2 regions of the Flavobacterium sp. 140616W15 genome follow, and region 1 is predicted to be linked to the other one. Evidence: riboswitches for the same ligand, from Rfam matches in the RefSeq annotation. Region 1 holds a riboswitch; the other holds the start of a gene.
The links. A riboswitch is a leader RNA that binds a small molecule or an ion and turns the genes downstream of it on or off. The one in region 1 is predicted to bind cobalamin.
Positions count from the first base shown of each region.

Region 2: another riboswitch for cobalamin. It lies ahead of EAG11_RS13110 (TonB-dependent siderophore receptor); the one in region 1 lies ahead of EAG11_RS06990 (TonB-dependent receptor).

Region 1 is NZ_CP033068.1:1,631,211-1,638,770, forward strand. It holds gene EAG11_RS06975 (cell surface protein) at 1-372, opposite strand, end outside; gene EAG11_RS06980 (cell surface protein) at 548-1,843, opposite strand; gene EAG11_RS06985 (YncE family protein) at 1,854-2,999, opposite strand; gene EAG11_RS06990 (TonB-dependent receptor) at 2,996-5,044, opposite strand; cobalamin riboswitch at 5,161-5,370, opposite strand; gene EAG11_RS06995 (DUF1810 domain-containing protein) at 5,824-6,183, shown strand; gene EAG11_RS07000 (alpha/beta hydrolase family protein) at 6,314-7,135, opposite strand; gene EAG11_RS07005 (hypothetical protein) at 7,358-7,560, opposite strand, start outside.
Region 2 is NZ_CP033068.1:3,040,670-3,048,229, forward strand. It holds gene EAG11_RS13100 (adenosylcobinamide-GDP ribazoletransferase) at 171-968, shown strand; gene cobC (alpha-ribazole phosphatase) at 953-1,489, shown strand; cobalamin riboswitch at 1,567-1,800, shown strand; gene EAG11_RS13110 (TonB-dependent siderophore receptor) at 1,828-3,690, shown strand; gene EAG11_RS13115 (YncE family protein) at 3,695-4,777, shown strand; gene EAG11_RS13120 (S41 family peptidase) at 4,855-6,312, opposite strand; partial or broken gene EAG11_RS13125 (RNA polymerase sigma factor) at 6,438-6,946, shown strand; gene EAG11_RS13130 (hypothetical protein) at 6,933-7,406, shown strand; partial or broken gene EAG11_RS13135 (DUF4252 domain-containing protein) at 7,408-7,560, shown strand, end outside.

The DNA.
Region 1 (7,560 bases):
CCCTACGCTGGTTTCATTAATTCTACCCAATGCAGTTCGTACTACATCATCTTTTGTAAATCCAACTTTATATAAATCGTTCGCAAACATACCCGGGGCAGGATTAAAGTCAAAAATGCTTGTTATATATGGATTGTAATTTTTAGTGTCATTGGTTACATTTACAATCGTTTTTTTACTTCCTTTTTTTCCATCCGCAGTAACATTCAATGTAAGTTCATAGGCACCTGAGTACAAGGCAATAAATCTTAAATCTTTAGAATTTCCGACAATAGAATCTGTAGTTTTGTTTAACGGATTTTTTGTTAAAACCCATTCGTAATTTGGATTTTTAACTGTTGTACTACTATTTATATTGAGCACACTAAACATAGCTACTTCATGTTTTTCTTGAAGTGTAATTTCTGTTGGTTTTATACCTTCTTCTGATTTTGTATCATCATCACTACTACTGCATCCTATAACTAAGAAGGCAAGGAATAATAAATGGGTTACTTTTTTTTCATGGGTTCTGGTTTTATAGTTTTAATTTAAAATCCTTTTTAATTTATGGTCTCGTCGGAATATTTTCTCCTAAAAGGTGCAAATCTGTTGCTCCCATTATTTCGGTAGAAGTTTCTCCGAGCCATCCTGCTTGCTGATTGAGACCATTGTAAACTTTCACAAAATCAATTCCAGGAAGGTGAATTTTATTTCCGTTTTTATCTATAGCCCAATCAATATCTATTGCTGAGTCATTGTCATTATTAGGAGCATTATCAGCATATCCGTATAAAAACGCATACTGAACAAAATAACTTCCTGTGCCGCTTTCATCAACGGCATTATCGGGTAATCTTGTACCTTTAAAAGTGATTTTATCTTGATCTTTAAGCCATTTTGGCCAATAGTCTAGTGAGTGGTTATAAGCATTGTTTTGTGCTAGATAACCTGTTTTCCCCTGATTGTCTTTCCATAATATATACTCTACATCAGTAAAAAGCACTGTTCCCGTACCACCTCCAGGAACAGGAACTTTGTTTGGATCTGGTCTATAATAAGTGATTTCATAATCCTTGATAGTTTTTTCCATTTTATGTCCTGCTCCTTCTATTTCGTACCATTCATCATCTGGAAGTCCGTTTTTATTTTTGTCGTAAGACACCATTATAACTCCCGCCTCACTGCTCCCACCTCGCATGGTTGCATCTGGATTAGGATTAGCGTCTGCCCAAAAAGCATTTCCTAACACTCTAAAATCGCGTTTGCCTTTCACATTTACAATTGTATGATCAAAACCAAAAACGATATAACCGCCAAATGCACCAAGTGAAATTAGATCTCCGTTTTTCTTGGTTAGATAGGAATTGGCTCTCGTTAAAATTTTATCAAATGTTTCTCCATCATTGGCAGCTGGTAAATCATTAATAAACTGCCCAGGTGCTGGTTTAAAATCAAATACTTTGGCGATAAAGGTTTTATATTCTTTAGCCTCTTTACTTATATGTACTTTTACTTTTTGTGTTTGTGTAGTCCCCTTATCGTTTATAATTACTGATAATTCATAAGTTCCAATTTCTGCAGCTACAAACAAGGCTTCTTTTGCTGTGGTATTTACCAAAGAATAATTATCTGATGGAGCATTTGTCATACTCCAATTGTATGTTGCATTTGTACTTGCTGTACTATTTATAGTTATTGCTAGTATGGTAGCTCTTTGTGCATTATACTCATTGTTTGCAATACCTCCTGTTGGTGGATTGCCGTTATCTGTACCATCGTCTCCACTAGAGCAATTGGTTACCAATGCTGCCGCGAGTATAAAGAATAACGCTCGGAAATGTTTTAAAGGTTTATTATACATAATTACTATTTTAGTTTTTGGTTATAAAAGCAATATGGGCAGGTATATTTCCCGCGGTAGTTTTCCATTTTAGTTTTCCCTCTGGGGTAAAGCAATAGATATAGCCTGTTACAACATAATTCTGTGCATCGGTGATGTAAATTTCTTTTGTTTCGGGATTTACCTGTAATCCATAAGGAATCATTATTTGTTTATCTGTGCCATCTGTAATTATCTTATCGCTAATTATCTTTTTGGTTTTTGTATCTAATATCCCGTAGGTTACTTTATTACTATTGGTTAGATAGCTCCATGATACGCTATAGAAATAGAGTAAATCATCTACTAAACACATTCCTAAAACTGGAATATCGAGTTGCATTTTTTTCTCATCTGTTTTAGTATCAATTACAAACAGGTTTGATGGTGTATTGTAATAATCTCCTCTGGAACTCACATAAATATCTCCTCGGCTGTCTATTTGCATACTATAAAGGTTGATACCTACATCTATCTTTTTTATTTCAGTAAAAGTTTCAAGATCTATTACAGACACTGTTCTGTCGTAATTAGGGACTCTGTAACCTCCTGAATTGGCAACATATAATTTTCCGTTACTTACCACCATTTGCTCTGGTTGATAGCCCACATTTACTTTGCGTTTAATTTCTAATGAAGTGGTATCGATTTCTGCAACAAAACCAATCTCTGCATTAGGATCAATGGCTACAGGTCCTGAATAAGAACTCACATAGGCTTTGTCTTTATAAAAAGCGACATAACGACAATTAGGAATATCAATTTTTTTGATACGTTTTGCCGACCATTTGTCGATTATTTCAACTTTATTTGAGCAATTGATTACGGCATAAACCTTATTGCCATATATTTTTATATCGTTGCCTACATCACCCAATTCTTTTATAACTGTTGGGTTTCTCTCAGAATAAATATCGGTTGTATAGTTTCCGGTTCTGTAATTAAATATATCAATACTTGCCCGGTTCATCCCCATATTCCCTTCGTTAAGGAGATAAAAACCTTCTATCTTTCCGTCACTTCTTGGTGCAGCAACACTTTTATCTGATGATGGAAAAATGGTTTCTTCTTCTCTACAAGAAGTAAAAGAAAGGGCTATAAATAAACCTAGAATTAATTGTGTAGTTATCTTTTTCATAGCGCAATGCTGATTATAAATTTCATTGTACGTCCTGGCATAGGATAATTGTATATAACCTCATACTGCTGATTAAGTACATTGTTTAGCTCTATTGTTCCTTTTATCAAATATTTACTTAAAGTAAAAGACTTTTGTACTGCTAGATCATGAGTGTACCAAGGCTGAATTTCATTGATTTTAATATTGTTTACATTACCGTTATATCGTTTTCCTACATATACAAAACTGTAGTTGAAATTCCATGTTTTATAATCAGCATTTAATATCCCAGACCCACTATGCCAAGGCGTGTAAGGTATTTGATCTCCATAAGATGATAATTCCAGTCCAGCAAATTTGGTATAATCCCTGCTTTCTGAATAAGTATAGGTAAGATTGGTAGCTAAGTTTACTTTGCCAATATGCATTCCCACATTAAGTACCGATTCTATCCCCTTCCCTTTCACCTGTCCCATATTGGTCATCATCCAACGAAATAAATTTCCTGTTGGAGCTGCTACAATTTTATCTTTGGTATTGGTGTAATAACCATCTACCTGAATAGATATTTTATCAAAGAAACTATTCTCAATGGGCAAATTATAAGTGAATCCAATATCATATTGGTTCATATATTCGGGTCTTAAAGTACTTGACCCAACCATAGTATAGTATAAATCATTAAAAGTGGGCATTCTAAAAATGCGTTTTGCAAATGCTCTTAAATTAAAATCGTAGTCTTTAAATGGGGTATATCCTATAAATAAGGCAGGAGTAAACTCTTTTTTATCAGGAGCTTTAGCGTTATATCGCACTTCCTCCTGAACATAAGTACCAACAACACTACCTAATGCTTTAAACTGCCCTAGCCTAAAGGAACTAGCCAAAGAAAATAATGCTGTATAACGTTGCGGAAAAGAAAATTGAGTCTGTATGCCTTTTCTCGTAGCATTAAGTTTATTGTATTGAAAATCGGTAGATAACGAAACATCCCATGTGGGTAATATGTTGTACATATTTACAGCTGAGAAGTATATTTCCTGCTGATAATAACTATCGTCCGATTGTGCTCCTTCGGTTACTGTTTCGCCTAATATATTCGTAGTATCTCTGGCAACATAATGCGTATAATCATAAGCATATTTTGCCTTAGCCTGAAATTTGTATTTTTTCGAAAAATCTTTAATTAGTGAGGTTTGTGCGAAGAAATTTTTATCATATTGTCTAAAACCATCAGAAAACTTATTTTCGACAATTGCTCCTGGTGCTCCCCTATCCGAATCGTAATAATATACTTTAGCGTCCCAAGATCCATTCTTCATTTTTCCGTAAAGACCTGATTCAAATCGTAGTGCTTCTATATCACTATTATGTCTTGTGGCTGTGGTATCGTAGGCTACGGAACCGTCCTGATTGTTTCTTTTGTATCTAAATTTGTATTCACCATTAGATTTTATATATTCAGAACTCACGCTCATACTTACTTTGTCACTTAATTTTTGTTCCCATCTAAAAGACGGGTTGAAATAATTTATAGACATGGTTTTAAATCGAACCAATAGATTTGTTTTTTTTCCATTTTCAAAAACAGGCCGTTTGGTTCTTAAATAAATAGTAGAAGCCGCTGCAAAGTCTTTTGCTGACTGAAAAATTTCGCTTTTTTGACCGTTGTACATGGTAAGAGATTCCATGTCATCTAAGGAGTATTTACCCAAATCAGTGACTCCGTTTTGTGCATTTCCTAGTTGTATGCCGTCATAAAAAACACCTACGTGGTGTGTTCCCATATTACGGACATCTACAGTTTTAAGTCCTCCAAGTCCTCCATAATCTTTAATTTGAGTTCCTGCAAAATAGCGTAGTGCATCTGCAACATTATGACTAGCTAAGTTTTCTAGTAATTTTCCAGAAAGACTTTGCACAGGAATTACTTCTTGATAAGGCTTAGTTTTTAGAATTACTTCTTTTAATTTACGAATACTATCATTAGATGCTTGAGAGTAAAGCAAAAATGGAGTAAATAACGTTAAAACGAATAAAGGGACTTTGTTTTTATTATACATCACTAAATAAATTATAAAAACTTATCGGGGTATAATAATGCAGAAGCATAAGAAAAAAAGCCCATTATAGAATAATAGGGTGAATTTCTTGTTCTTCAACTTTGTTCCTCGAAAGTTTTAAACTATGTGATTTTGGCAGGTCTCCTGACTTATTCTATCCTTAAAACTGCCTTCCCATTTGCTTGAGCAAACAGTGACATTAGTAACGTTTAAAGACTTATATAGAACTTACAGTAGCGGGCCTGTTCAGGATTTACACCTGATTCCCTTTTAACTATTTTAACTTAAATTATAAGAAAAAATAGACCAAAATTTTAAGCAAAGATATAACTATACTTCATAAAAAATAATTGTTATTTAATAAAATTATAATTTTTGCAATAAAATCATCAAAAATAATGTCATATCTATAATTAGCTAAAACAATAAGCTTCTTGTGTTTCTTAATTCAAATAGTGAATGCATATATGGCATTATAAAGGGATAATATAAGGCTATAATCCCTCCTATTTTGCTGTTAAATTGTTACTAAGAATTGAAGTTATTTTATACTGTAATTAAAGTAAGATATTACACTACTTTGTCATAAAACACACATTACCTGTATCTTTGATTTGGAATTACCTATATTTTTAAGTATTTTTGCACTCTTTTTTTACCCAACAAGACATTATAATGCCAAACACAAACAAAGATTTAATCCGCTTTTTAGAAGCACAAAACCATCTGTATCTTACTGCTCTTTCTGAAATAAAAAAGGGCAAAAAGAAACCCACTGGATGTGGTTTATCTTCCCTCAAATTGCAGGATTAGGTACTAGCGATACTTCTAAATACTATGCTATTCTAGATTTAAATGAAGCGGCTGAATTTGTCGCGCATCCCATCCTAGGAAAACATCTTATCGAGATTTCTGAGTTAATACTAACTTTTAAAATGAAATCTGCTGAATCAATTCTAGGAGAATTAGAAGCTAGAAAATTGAGATCTTCGATGACGCTTTTTACTTTGGTAGAAAATAGTAATCCTATTTTTCAGGAAGTATTAGATACTTTCTTTTCAGGAGAACAAGACCCGCTTACTTTGTCCATTATTAATTCAATTATAGAGGCGTCTATTGAAACAACTACACTGTTATAAAGCAGTATTACAATAGATTATTTACTCAAAAAAAACACTACGTCGTATTTGCCCACGCAAATCTGTAGTGTTTTTTTAGTTTATATAATCATATCATTTTTTATACATCAAAACAATACAATCTTCATCCTTACATTTTAGCATTATTAAAATAATTTTCAAATAATACTAACTGATTAGATAATGCTTTACTCCAGTATTCTGTGTCATGTGCTCCTGGAGATTCAATATAAAGATGTACTATTTTTTCGTTTATTAGGAGTTTATGAAAATCTCTGTTCATAGCTATCATTTGAGCATCTTCGGTACCGCAATCGAATATATAAAACTGATTTGACGCTTTCATCTGTTTCGTTTTATCAAATGTTAGGTATTGCTTTGGTAAATTTTTAAACTCACCTAAAACTTTATCCACCTGATAATTGTGGAAGCTTTCTCCAAATCGATTAAAATCCAATGCACCACAGGTGCTACCTACTATTGAAAAAGTATTTTGATATGCAATTCCGATATTTGTTGCGCCATATCCACCCATACTCCATCCTAAGATTCCTCTAGATTTTCTATTTTGTGTCGTTGGATAATTAGCATCGATATAATCAACTAATTCTTTTCCAATAAAGGTTTGATATTGAGAAGTTTTATCAACAGGACTATCTACATACCAACTATTAAAATTGCCATTGGGCAATACATAAATAGTTTTATATTTTTGAGATTTGGTTACAAGATCTGGGATATCTTGCTTGTAGGTTCTATCCGGATTGCCGCTATAACCATGGAGTATATAAATGGTTTTGTATTTTTCACCATTTACAAATTTTGGAGTAATAATTACAGTTTCTATTTCCTTGTTCATCTTTTTGCTATATACATTCTTATGAATGATTTTTTGAGCAGAAATTGATAACGATAATGCAAGTAATGCAACTGTAGTAAGTAATGTTTTCATTTTTTTAGTTTTTATTTACATGGCAAAAGTCAGGTATATAAAAAGCAAAAATGTTTACATATGTTGAGGAATTAAAAATTTATTTCTTTACGTATACAGTCCAATTAAGTGTTCATATTCCTAATAGTAAATTGTACAAAAGAATTCTGAACTTGGCTGTAGAGAAAATTGGGTAATAATGAGGAATTAACTAAATAAAAATTCTAATAGAGCACAAACGATTTAATGCTTTGCTTTAGGTCCAAAAGGACAACGCTTTATTAAATAGTTAATTGTAGCATGATAAGCATCAAATCCAGTTCCGAAAGAATTTCTTGATTCTGAATATAAATTTGCTCCTTTATCATTAAAAATATTCAGATTAATTTTAGTTTCATAATTAATCATTGTAGTGGCATTATTAGAGTTGTATGCAGAACCAGATG
Region 2 (7,560 bases), 1.4 Mb from region 1:
TTAATAGCAGCATGATTTTAATAAATATACTCCAAAGTAACCTAACAAAAGCATCAATACATAAAAACAAATTTTATAGACAATCTAAATATTGAATTGCCAACATCTTTAGATGTTCGTTAACAATAGGTTAATCATATTGGCTTTAGCCAAATAAACAAAATCATTAAATGAAAAAACAACTCCATATATTTTTTACTGCATTAATGTTCTACACAAGGATTCCTTGTCCTAAAAACATCGATCATAATCCTGATTATCTTAATAAAGCAAGTCGTTATTTCCCTTTGATAGGTTGGATTGTTGGAGGGATTTCTTTTCTGGCTTTTTATGGAGCTTCATTTTTAGTATCATTATTTGCTGCAGTAATTATAGGAATGATTGCTGGAATCTTGACTACAGGAGCATTTCATGAGGATGGTTTTGCGGATGTTTGTGACGGTTTTGGTGGCGGTTGGACCAAAGAAAAAATCTTACTTATCATGAAAGATAGTGCCATTGGAGCGTATGGAGCTATTGGCGTTGTATTATTATTTTTATTGAAATTTCAATTACTTTCAGAACTAGTAACAACAGAAATAATTACAAACCAGAAATCAACATTCACAATTTTATTATTATTTATTGCAGGACATTCTATTAGTCGTTTGGTGGCTATAAGCATTGTATTTACTCATGAATATTCTCGTGAAGATGCTTCAAGCAAAAGTAAACCAATCGCTAAAAGTTTTAGCTGGAAAGAAGTTGTAGGCTCTTTCTTTTTTGGTTTATTACCTCTTTTAGTTCTTTCTTATTTTCAGTACCAAATACTGTTGGTCATACTCCCAGTCTTTCTTGCTCGTTATTTCTTAGCTCGTTATTTCCAAAAATGGATTGATGGTTATACAGGAGATTGCCTAGGTGCCACACAACAAGTTTGCGAAGTTATTTTTTACTTAAGTGTTATAGCAATATGGAAATTTATTTAGTTCGCCATACCGAAACTGTTTGCGAAAAAGGAATTTGTTACGGTCAAACCGATGTAGATATTGCTGAACCTTACGATTTGATTTTTGATAACATCGCAAAGCAATTGCCTGGTGATGCAATCTTATATTCTAGTCCATTGAAACGTTGTGCATTACTTGCTAAACATATCCAAAAAGAAACCAAAATTTCAAACTACCAAGAAGACAAACGCTTGATGGAAATGAATTTTGGCGATTGGGAAATGAAAAATTGGAATGAAATTGCTCAAGAAGATTTAAATCCGTGGATGGAAGATTTCGTAAATATTCGAGTTCCAAACGGAGAATCTTTTATTGATTTACATCAAAGGGTAACTCATTTTATAGAAAACGAAATACTTATCAAAAAACCATCAAAGGCAATTATAATTACACATGCTGGAGTTATTCGAAGCATTTTATGTCTTTTGAATTCACTTCCTTTAAAAGATGCTTTTCAAAACAAAGTCGATTTTGGACAGGTTATAAAAATTACAATATAAAACTATAAACGAAACCTTCGATTTACATTCTGGGTTAAAGTCTAAACAAAATTGATTTTTAAGCATTTTTAACTTTATATTTGTAGCCACATTAAGGTTGTGCCATATTTATTAGACACATTAAAAGGGAATCAAGTAATTGAAGTTTGAAATTATCAAAATCAACATTCGTAAATCTTGAGCTGTACCCGCAACTGTAAACTTAGTTCCGAAAGGAATGCTTGTTGTTAACTACAAAACCACTGTTTTAAAACGGGAAGGAAAACAACAAGACGTAAGCCAGGAGACCTGCCTTTGTTAACAAATATCGAACTCTCGGGAAAAAGAGTTTAGAAATTATGACATTACAAAAGTTATACATCTGTCTTTCACTCTTAGCTTGCCAATTTATTTTGGCACAAAATGATTCTATAACAAAATTAAAAGAAGTTATAGTTTCAGATACTAACCTCAAGAAATACTCAGACTCACAATCGGTTCAATTACTTAATGATTCTATTATTAATAAAAACCAAGCATCCTTAACATCTCTTTTAAATTATAACACTGTTATTTACTTTAAGGAAAATGGACTAGGAATGACTTCTGCACCTTCTTTTAGAGGAACGACAGGCGCCCAAACTGCAGTTATTTGGAACGGAATAAACATCAATTCTCAATTTTTAGGTCAAGCAGATTTTAATACAATTGGAACTAGAGATTTCAACTCTATTGCTGTAAAAGCCGGAGGAGGAAGTGTATTATATGGAAGTGGCGCAATAGGCGGAAGTATTCACTTAAATAATGACATACGTTTTAAAAAGGATTTTTCTAACCATTTGTTTCTCAGTGGAGGCAGTTATGATACTTATAGCACAAATTATCGTGCTAACGTTTCGTCCGACAAATACAGCATTCAAGTTAATATTTCCAGAAATAGTTCTGATAATGATTTTAAATACCCTGGAACTACTGATCAAAAAAACATTAATGGTGCATACTATAACACGAGTATGAATACAACATTTGGTTATAAAATAGACTCTAAAAACTCCTTGAAATTATATAGTCAGTTTTATGATGCAGAGCGTCATTTTTCTTTGACTTCTCCAAACGCTACCAAAACAAAATATAATGACTTTAACACTCGTAATCTTTTAGAATGGGAGAATACATTTAATCGGTTTACTTCTAAATTAAGGATGGCACATATTGGAGAATCTTATAAATATTTCCCAAGTATTACCTCCGATTTTTATACTTATGGAAAAGTTGAAACTTCTATTATAAAATATGATTTAGCTTTTGATGTAAATGACAAGATTAAACTGAATTCTATCATTGATTATAATCGTAATAAAGGATATGGCTCTAGTATAAATAATGTAAAAAGGCAAGTTGGTTCTGCTAGTTTATTATTACAGCATTTCGTAACTGACAAATGGGATTACACAGCTAGTATTCGTCAGGAATTAACAGATAATTATGGAAATCCTTTTCTTTTTTCTTTAGGAACAAGGTATCAATTTACAGATTTTTATCGCATAAAATTAAACGCTTCTAAGAATTTCAGAATGCCTACTTACAACGATTTATTTTGGGAAGGAAGTGGTAACCCTGATTTAAAGCCTGAAACTTCTTATCAGGGAGAAATCGGCAACGAGTTTTTTACAAAAAAATTCTCATTATCTGTAACTATGTATTACAATTCGATAAAAGATTTATTACGTTGGGTACCATCCCAAGGTGGTGGTGATAACTGGTCTCCAGAAAACACAAGCAGAGTAAGAGCTTATGGTGCTGAAGTACTTTTAGAATGGAGAACAAAAATAGAAAATCATAATTTCACACTTAACGGAACCTATGCCTATACTGTTTCAGAAAGCAAGCAATTAATTAAAGGCGAATTATTTTATAAACAACTTATATATGTCCCTTATCATAAATTAACTGGATCTGTTTCTTACAATTGGAAAAAAGTTTCTTCTTACTTTCAATACTTATATAACGGAGAAGCATTTAGCACTCCTTTTAATAATCCTGCTACCAAAGTGAAACCTTATAACGTTGGTAATCTAGGAATTGATTATGACTTAGGAAAAAAGAACAGTTACAAAATTGGATTACAAATACTGAATATCTGGAACGAAGATTACCAACCAGTTATTGGAAGACAAATGCCTGGAAGAAATTACACCATATATATAAACCTTAACTTTTAATACCATGAAAAAATTTAATAAGCTATTTTTAGCTGTCATTGTAAGCGCTACATTTTTTGCATCTTGTAGTAATGACGACGATACCATTACTCCAGAACCAGAACCTGCACCACGTGGAAATTACGAAGGAGGACTATTTATTATCGAAGAAGGTGTTTTTGAAAAAGTAAATGGATCTATTTCCTATTTATCAGACGACTTAAAACTCGGGAAAAATGTTTTTTCTTTAGTTAATGAAGGTAAAAATATTAAAGATGCTCCTCAAAGCATTGGTTTTAATGGTGATTATGCTTACATCATTGTAAATAGAGGAAATAAAATTGAAGTAGTTAACCGAAATACATTTAAAAGTATTGCTACAATCAACACAAAGATAAATAGCCCAAGATATATTGCATTTGCAAATGGAAAAGGATTTATTACAAACTGGGGTAACCCAGTAGACCCTTCAGATGATTATGTAGCTGTCATTGATTTAACAACAAATAAAGTTACATCAACAATTCCTGTTGTTGAAGGTCCTGAGCAAATAATCGAAAATGACAACAAACTTTATGTAGCTCACAAAGGTGGTTGGGGCCAAGGAAACTCATTATCTATTATCGACGCTAGTAATAATACAGTTACAAAAAACTTTGCAGTAGGAGACGTACCTAGTTCATTAGTAAAAGATAATGGCACTTTATATGTTTTATGTAATGGACGACCATCATACGTTTCACCTGAAACAACTGGTAAATTAGTAAAAATTAACATGAGTAACAATACCGTTTCATCTACAATTGATTTTCCTGGCATCACTCATCCTAGCTTCTTAGCTATTGAAAACAACAAACTGTATTATACTGTTGGAAATAATATCTATGCTGCATCAACAAGCACAACAACGTTACCAACTACAGAAATATTTAAAGCAAAAGAAGTTAGTGCTCTTTATGGCTTTGCAGTAAAAAACAACAATATATATATTGCTGATGCAGTAAATTTTCAAGACCCTGGAGATGTTTATATTTATTCTTTAACAGGAGTTTTATCTAATGAATTCAGTGTTGGAATATCACCAAATGGCTTCTATTTTAACAAATAGTAAATTAAAAATCTTAATTTCATATCTTACTTATTTTCAACAAAAAAGGCTTTCTATCGAAAGCCTTTTTTGTTGAATTATCTATCTTGTAACGCTCTCAAGAGCCCTTCTGGAGCTTTATCCAAATACATTTGATTTCGAATACCATCTATTGATTTTGAATCGGTAAAATACTCAAACACTTTGTCATCTTTAGGCAGAATCATTTTACCTGTTCCAATAATTTTTGAAACTGCAGCACCTAATAAAGGTTCAGTAGTATACTCTCCTAAAACGCCTAACGCATTTACAGATTCTATTACACTATATGTAGGTGTTAATCCGTTAGTGTATTCTCCAAAGCCTACAGAATTAACAATTTTTAAAACAATGGGCTGCATAGCATATTTATGACTCGGATTTCTATTCATTTTACCAAAAGTAGGTGAATCATAAAGAGTAACCGACCCCACATTTTTACCTATAGTAACATCACCTATTTGTACTACATCAATGTATGGTTTTAACCCATTAATAACCAATTCACTTGCCGATGCAGTACTTTTAGTAGTTAAGATATATACTTTAGCTAGTTTCAAACTTTTTAAAGCAACTCCATTAAATCTATCTACAAACCTATTATTAAGTAATTCCGGATCTTCAGTTTCATAATACTTATTGAGCTTATTATTCCATTTTTGCTTAGAAAAAACTTCATCAGTAAACTGTCCTGTAATCATACTTGCCAATCGGGTTGCCGTTTGTACAGAACCTCCCCCATTATATCGCAAATCAAGAACCAAATCAGTAACACCTTTTGATTTTAATTCTCCAAATGCCGCGTTTAATTGATCATCATAGTTTCCATAAAAGCCATTATACATCAAATACCCTATTTTATGACCATCTTTTTCTATCACTTTATTGATGAAAATTGGATTTTCATCCAAAACTGATTTAGTAAGCGTAATCGATTTCCCATTTGGAACAAATGCCGTCCCATTATAATCCGTTAGATTTATAGTATAACTATCTGGTGCAAGCAGCGTTCTATAATTATCATAAGTGATTTGAGTTCCGTTAATACCATAAAATAAATCTCCACGTTTCACTCCTTTGTTTGCAGCATCAGAGTTAGGCAAAATATAACGTACAAAACCAATCAAATCATTAGAACCTTTGGACTTTGGACTTAATTTAAAATCTATTCCGTTATTTTTTGATGTTCCTTGAAGTTCTTGTTCTAAAACCGTATAATCATCAACAATCCAGCTAAACCTATCTATTGATGGATCTACACGCAAAGAATTAAATAATGTTTCAGGATCTGGATACCCCCTCAAAAAAGAATTTAATGCTTCTTGATTATTATTAAAACGGTCATCAGCTAAATTAGGAACATCACCTTGCCACAAATAATACTGATTCAATCCTTTCCAGATAAAATCTTGTACTTGTAAATTTCTAGGAGCGCCCACATCATCTTGATCTTGGCAAGCTTGAAAGCAGAATACAGCTAAAAATAATAATATTACGGTTCTAAATATTGTCTTCATATAGTAGGTATCAATATAATACTAACGTAAAAATACTATCTTTAGTTTTATTTCTTACACATTTGTAACAAAAATAATTCTGCATCGTCTTGATACTATAAGCGAACCTAAAATTTATCATTTTTATGAATCAAATCGTTTTCATCCAGTTGGTAAATCCTTTTAAAGACAAAGTATTTCGTCTGGCGAAACGATTACTAACAAGTACTGAAGAGGCCGAAGATGCTTCGCAGGAAATATTAGTAAAGCTATGGAATAAAAAAGAGACTTTAAATACCTATAATAATGTTGAAGCTCTAGCAATGACAATGACCAAAAATTATTGTTTGGATCAATTAAAATCAAAACGGGCTGGCAATATTACTCTTGTACATACGAATTACAAAGACAAGGAGCCAGAATTAGATCAAAAAATTGAAGATAATAATAGTTTAGAATGGGTAGAAAAAATAATGAATCAATTACCAGAACAGCAACAAATTTTAATTCAGTTGCGGGATGTCGAACAATATGAGTTTGATGAAATTGCCAAAATAGTTAATATGAACGAAACTGCTATACGCGTAGCACTTTCAAGAGCTAGAAAAAAATAAGAGAATCTATGCTTAATACACATCAATATGGAATTAGATAAAATAGAAATAATATTAGAAAAATACTTTCAGGGAGAAAGTACTATTGCCGAAGAAAATGAACTAAAAAAATACTTTTCTTCTTCAGATGTTGCGCAGCATTTGGAACAATACAAACCAATTTTTGGTTATTTCTCTCAAGTAAAAGAACAACGTTTAACGCAAGAAATTCCACTACAAACTAAGAAACGTAATGTGGCGTGGTTATCAATTGCTGCTTCGGCTGTCCTTTTACTAGGAATAGGTTCTTATTTTTACCTCAACAACACAAATAATACAACCCCTGTTGTTGCAAAATCAGATTTAGGAACTTATGACTCTCCAGAAGAAGCTTTAGCGGCAACGCAAAAAGCACTCGCTATGGTCTCTCACAATGTTAATACTGGTATAGAAAGTGTCCAGTACATTAAAGAATATGAACAATCAAAAAACTTAATTTTTAAACAAAATAAAATCCAATAAAATGAAATCAATAATTCACGAAAACAGAAAAAATAACAGAAGTAGTTTTGGTAAAAATTTCATACTAACATTAGTATTCATATTAGTTAGCCATGCTTTTTACGCACAAGGAGCTTTTGACAAATACGATGGCCAAGACGATGTAACATCTGTA